2 regions of the Nostoc sp. DedQUE02 genome follow, and region 2 is predicted to be linked to the other one. Evidence: predicted binding sites of a transcription regulator. Region 2 holds the regulator's gene; the other holds the start of a gene.
What was found. Region 2 encodes NtcA, which controls nitrogen genes in cyanobacteria. Its sites were predicted from a motif close to TNTGTANNNNNNNNTACANA; they were not measured.
Positions count from the first base shown of each region.

Region 1: a site for NtcA is predicted at 1,029-1,048, ahead of glnA (type I glutamate--ammonia ligase). Genes of this name have one in related genera too.

Region 1 covers NZ_JAVRBY020000020.1:98,646-102,076, forward strand. The annotation lists gene apcB (allophycocyanin subunit beta) at 304-813, opposite strand; gene glnA (type I glutamate--ammonia ligase) at 1,171-2,595, shown strand; gene RMX98_RS17435 (hypothetical protein) at 2,707-2,907, opposite strand; gene RMX98_RS17440 (ferritin-like domain-containing protein) at 3,278-3,431, shown strand, end outside.
Region 2 covers NZ_JAVRBY020000026.1:51,774-55,204, reverse strand. The annotation lists gene RMX98_RS19785 (DUF3084 domain-containing protein) at 1-1,296, opposite strand, end outside; gene ntcA (global nitrogen regulator NtcA) at 1,465-2,136, opposite strand; gene fabI (enoyl-ACP reductase FabI) at 2,515-3,291, shown strand.

The sequences.
Region 1 (3,431 bases), on a different contig from region 2:
AAGATGTTCCTTTGAGGAGTCGAAGAAAAGCTGCACCATGCAGAAATTCTATATCATTAATACTCATAGAACTATTGCCAACAATTATTTATATCAATAATAAACATTATAAGAGCAGGTATAAAATTTTCTCAGTAGTTATGCTCGTTGTAATACCAATTAATTTGTCATACAACAAATAATTTTTTGTATTAAGAAAAGTAAACGCACCTTGCCAATAAAGCCAAAGTGCGATATCTCTTAAGTCCACTTATGTGAACTTTGTTTGTATAGTTCTACGATTCCTAGTCCCAGGACTAGATCCTAAATATCTATCTCGCTCAACTCGCGTGTGATGTGATCGAATGGTTCATCTACAAAAGCACTATTAACCACACCTGCTGCTGCTACTTGCTCCTTAATTAGCTCCTTGAGAATCTGGATACCGCGAACCGTAGGGCCAATAGGTACTCCTAAAGAATTGTAAGTTTCCCGCAGCCCTTGCAGCACTCGTTCATCCAACACATTGGTGTTCCCAGCAACCAGTGCATAAGTGGCGTAGCGCAGATAGTAGTCCATATCGCGCAGACAAGCTGCATAACGACGAGTTGTATAAGCATTTCCACCAGGGCGAATCAATTCTGGCAGTTCTTCAAATAACTGTAAACCAGCTTGCTTGACAAGTCCAGCCGCATTAGAATTTATCGCCGCAGCTGCTTGTACTCTTGCTGTACCACTATCAAAGTAAGACTTCAGGCTATCGATCGCATTCCGGTCAAAATAACGACCAGCTAGGTCATAATTCTTAATTAAACTTGTTACCGCATCGCGCATTCCTTCTTCTCCCAATCTTTGCTATTTATGGTTTGATATTTATTTGGCTGCACTTATGCACCAGCAAAGTTTTGTGCTATTAAAAATAGATTCGGCACAAAAACAATCTATCCACTATCTATGGATTCTATGCCAAAGTTGACCCCTATATGATGAACTTTCCAGTTTTGTACAGATGATCGCCGAAAGGTTAATATAACCTGATAATCCAGATATCTGTAGCACAAGCTACAAAATCAGCTAATGTCTAGTATTTAAGATATTTCTGGTGTGTCACGGCCTGATTGAGATCGGCAGGGTTAGGATGCAATGTAATATTCTGGTTTACTTTAGGAAATTGGTAGAGAAGGAGTAACAATGACAACACCACAAGAAGTCTTGAAATTGATCCAAGACCAAAAAATTCAGCTGATCGATCTCAAATTCATCGATACAGTAGGGACTTGGCAGCACCTCACACTGTACCAGAACCAAATCGATGAGACTGCATTCACTGATGGCGTACCGTTTGACGGTTCCAGCATCCGGGGTTGGAAAGCGATCAACGAATCGGACATGACGATGGTACTCGACCCCAACACTGCTTGGATCGACCCCTTCATGGAAGTGCCAACACTAAGTATAATTTGTAGTATCAAAGAACCCCGCACGGGTGAATGGTACAACCGTTGCCCACGCGTTATTGCCCAAAAAGCTATAGATTACCTGGTTTCCACTGGTCTTGGTGATACAGCTTTCTTTGGCCCTGAAGCTGAGTTCTTTATCTTTGACAATGCTAGGTTTGCCCAAACCGCCAACGAAGGCTACTACTTCTTAGACTCCGAAGAAGGTGCTTGGAATTCCGGTAAAGCTGGTACAGATAACAAACCCAACTTGGGATACAAACCTCGCTTCAAAGAAGGTTACTTCCCAGTTTCACCGACGGATTCTTTCCAAGATATCCGTACAGAGATGCTGTTGACGATGGCACAATTAGGTGTACCTATTGAAAAACATCACCACGAAGTTGCTACTGGTGGTCAGTGCGAACTAGGTTTTCGTTTTGGTAAGTTGATCGAAGCGGCTGACTGGTTGATGATTTACAAATATGTCATCAAGAACGTTGCCAAAAAATACGGCAAAACCGTTACCTTCATGCCCAAACCAATTTTTGGCGATAACGGTTCGGGAATGCACTGTCACCAGTCCATTTGGAAAGACGGACAACCTCTATTTGCAGGTGATAAGTATGCTGGTTTGAGCGATATGGGCTTGTACTACATTGGTGGTCTTCTCAAACACGCACCAGCTCTGTTGGCAATCACCAACCCTAGCACCAACTCATACAAGCGCCTAGTACCTGGTTATGAAGCTCCTGTTAACTTGGCTTACTCCCAAGGGAATCGTTCTGCTTCTATCCGTATTCCTTTATCTGGTACTAACCCCAAAGCCAAACGTTTGGAATTCCGTTGTCCAGATGCCACTTCTAACCCCTATTTGGCATTTGCTGCAATGCTTTGTGCTGGTCTCGATGGCATCAAGAACAAAATCCATCCTGGTGAACCCTTAGATAAGAATATCTATGAACTCTCTCCAGAAGAACTGGCAAAGGTTCCTTCAACTCCAGGTTCTTTAGAACTAGCTCTGCAAGCACTAGAAAAAGATCACGCCTTCTTGACAGAATCAGGCGTCTTCACGGAAGACTTTATCGAAAATTGGATTGATTACAAGCTAGGCAATGAAGTCAAGCAGTTGCAGCTACGTCCTCATCCCTACGAGTTTTACCTCTACTACGATGCTTAATTAAGTCCGCATCTAATTAAAATTAACAGGTTTTGCCACCCTAAATTAAAGGGTGGCTTTTTTTTCCAGAGTTATCAGTTGAGACATTCACTCAGAAATCAACCCTAACCTTTAGCTCATGGAAGCATGACTCGGCCCATAAATCATCCGAGTGTTAGCATCAACCTTCCCTTGAATCGGGTTCCAGTAGTGGGATGCTTCTTCAGGAAGACCAAGTTCTTGTGCAGCCCGCATCAGCATTGATTGTTGGCGATTCTTGACTTGTTGATGTTCACGCGCCATTAACGCACGAGATTTATCTGCGATAGACATAACTATAGCCCTCTCTATTTTGTGAATATATAGTTTTTGTTTTCTTGAGACTACTATAACAAAAATTCTGTAACATAAGCTACTGTTTTAAAAATTTATATTTGCTTTTGCTGACAATATTAGTTATTTTTTCCCAAAACTAGAAAAATCTTCCCAAATCTACTTTGACAGCTAAAATCATCTGGCTTCAGGTTGTCTCACCTGAAAAAACACACCTTTCTCAAGACAGAACACTTATCCGTTACTTTTATTTACATTTAAAAGGTCTGACACTGTAAGTGACTAATTTTTGGGTGAAGCGGCATAAACACAACAGTTGCAAAAAATTAAGTTAGCATCAAATAAAGATTTACAAAACTTTACATAAGTTATGACAGTTACCTACCCGCGTAAATTTCAGAATGTTTTGAGTGCGAGAGATATATTGAAACAAGTGGTATGCGATCGCGACATCCATCTAATTACCCTCAACCGCTACCGTTATAGTGAACAACGTAGTTGCAAAGACCTGACTGAATTAATTG
Region 2 (3,431 bases):
TTGAGAAGCAGAAATTAGTATTTCCAGGCGTTGCTGTAACTGATACGATGTCATGCTTTTGGAATCGGCAGTAGTCGTGGCCAGCACCGCACCTCCCGAAAAAACCAGTTGATTCCGCGCTGTATCGGCAAAAAATTCTATCTGCTTTTCTCCCCTGACATAATTACCAGCCGAGAAAATTCGTACCACGTATTCTTGACCATCGCTAATCTGCTTGCTCAGTTGATCGACCCGATCCTGGGTAACACGCAGTAGCTCTACGTTGGCAGAATTTGCACCAGGTTCGCTTAATTCGAGGTTGGCGTTGCGATTGGCTTCTTGTAAAAGTTGTACCACTGCCTGACGAGCAGCAGCAGGTTGGGTAACACGAACGACAGCAGCAGACAGAACTTGACCACGAACTAAGGCCAGCTTACCCAAACGCAGGTCGCGGTAGGACTGATAATATTTTTCCAGTCTGGCAACTTCTTGTTCTAATTCCTCCTGTTGTGCTTCTAATTCTTTGAGACGCGATTCGCGTTTGGCAATCACTTGCTCTCGTGCTGCAACTTCTACATTCCGCTTTTGAATTAGTTGATCTAGTTGGGAAATTTTTTGATCGCGCGCTTCTATGGCTTCTTGACGGTTAGCAAGTTCGCGATCGCGTTTTTCAATTGCTGTTTTGGCTTCGTCAATGGCTTTTTTCGCTTCTGCATAGAGTCTTTGACGTTCTGTCTTCAATAGTTCAACTGCCGCCTGTAGTGCCTTCCTCTGGTCGTAAACGCTTTGCAATTCAGCTATGGCTTTTTGGTATTGAGTTACAACCCGATCTAGTTGACCTTGAGTGCGTTGGAGTTGAGTTTGGGTTTGAGCTTGTTGACTGATGGTGCGGTTTAACTGAGCTTGTGTTTGTCTTTGTTTGGCATTTGCTGCCTGTAAGGACTGATTAATTGCTTGTAAATCTTGTTGGGCCTTTGCTTGGGCAATTCTTGCTTGGTTTAGCTCACCTTCTACCTGACTTTTCTGAGTTTCTGCGGTTTTTAGCTGTTCCCGCTTGTGTCTCAGGTCTGTTTGAATATCTTCTAACTCAAAGACTCCTTTACGCAAGCCTTCGTCGGCAGCGAATAAAATCCCTAAAGTTGATGCTGAAATCAAACCACCAGTAAAAATTGTTACTAGTACTGCGGTGTTTTTTGGACGAAGCTTAAAAAGTGAGAGGCGGGCTTTGCCAACTCGTGTGCCGATGCGATCGCCCACGGTGGCAATTACGCCTCCCAAAATCAAAATTGCTGCGATGAGGATGTATCCGGTGGTCATCTTTAGCTACCGAAATCCTTCCAGATACAGCCTACTACTTTTAAGCATTGTCTGGAAAGAAGTGGAAATTGGCAATAGCTGAAATTATTCAATTTTAGATTTACCTCTAGCTATTAGTGTCATCTTGCAAAATACAACACGCGCCAACTCCCCTTTCTCCAATTTTTTTTATGTGAATTGCCTACTTAAGGTAACAGGTTTATGCACAGTAATCTTCTTTTTGTGGATAGAAATCATCTTTTTTTCACGCAAATCTCCCAGTAACCTGGTAACGGTAACACGAGTTGAACCAATTGCTTCTGCGATCGCTTGATGAGATAACTTCAAATCAATAGTGATTCCATCTGCACAAGGAACGCCAAAATCCCGACAAAGAATTAACAAAAAACTCACCAATCTAGAACCCATATCTCGGTGAGCAAGAGTTTCAATCATCATCTCTGTCTGTAAAATGCGCGAAGACAGACCTCGCAGCATTAACATTGATAATTCTGGATTTTCCTTGAGTGCTACCTCTACTTGTTCAATTGGTGCTGACAGTAATTCCGCAGGCGTAAATGCAACCGCATGGTAAAACCGATCCGATTTATTTCCTGTCAGCAATGACAATACACCAAAAACACTGTTTTCTCGCAGCAACGCTACCGTTATTTCCTCTCCTGCCTCGTACACCCTGGAAAGTTTAACAGCACCTTTCAAAAGAAAATAAACTCGTTCGGCAGGATCGCCAGGAAAAAAGATCGTTTTATTGCGTTCAAACGTTTCCACAACTGGCGGAAACGCCCCGGTCGCCATCTGACGAAAAACATTTGCTAGGGCTTTATCTTGTGTCACGATCATCTCCCTTCCCCTACCCAATGCCGGAAAAACAAAAACTGATTACCTAAGAATACACCCGAAAAATGAATAAAGCACCGTCAACCTTTCTGTACTTTCCTATACTCCAACTAATCTCTTCATAACTCTTTGTTTATAATGATACATAATTGTTGATCCTTTCAGCTACTAATTGTTGATAAGTAGTTCCAATAGCTGTATTTAAAAGGTTTTTTGAAGAACAAATAAAGATATCTTGAGAATATCTTTAGGAAAAATCAAGATTTTTGTCACAGGAAACACTCTTAGCAATATTCATTTTTGCAAATCCTGTATAAAACAAAGATAAATTAGCCTCAGATTCTAGTATGCTCCTAATGATTGATCGCATTAACAATTGATATGCTAAATCTGACTGGAAAAAATGCCCTTGTTACAGGTATTGCCAATAACCGCTCGATCGCCTGGGGCATTGCCCAACAACTTCACAAAGCTGGAGCAAACCTGGGTATTACCTACCTGCCGGATGAACGCGGCAAAATGGAGAAAAAAGTTGCGGAATTGGTAGAACCCCTCAATCCCAGCTTATTTCTTCCCTGCAATGTCCAAGATGAAGACCAAATTAAATCTACCTTTGAAACAATCCGCGATCAGTGGGGAAAATTAGATATTCTCATCCATTGTCTGGCTTTTGCCAGCAAAGACGATTTAACTGGAGATTTTAGCCAAACCTCTCGTTCTGGTTTCAACACCGCCTTAGAAATTAGTACTTACTCACTAGTGCAATTAAGTGGTGCAGCGAAACCTTTGATGACAGAGGGAGGTAGTATCGTCACTCTGACATATTTAGGTGGTGTCAGAGCAATCCCCAACTACAACGTTATGGGAATTGCTAAAGCGGGTTTAGAAATGAGTGTGCGTTACCTGGCTGCTGAACTAGGGCCACAAAATATCCGCGTGAATGCCATCTCAGCAGGCCCCATCCGCACTTTGGCATCTTCAGCAGTGGGTGGAATTTTGGATATGATTCATCATGTAGAAGAAGTAGCTCCCCTACGACGCACCGTCACTCAGCTAGAAGTAGGCAACGCTGCGGCTTTCTTGTGTAGTGATTTGTCCAGTGGGATTACCGGACAAATTCTATATGTAGATGCAGGATATGAAATTATGGGAATGTAAGATAATTTGGGCATGGGGGATTGGGAATTGGGCACTTGTACTGAGCGTACCCCTGCGGGGAAGTAAGCTACGCGTAGCGTCTCTTAGAGAAGCCGAAGTATTGAGAATTGAGTATTAGTAAAATTCTTGTCCCTTGCCCA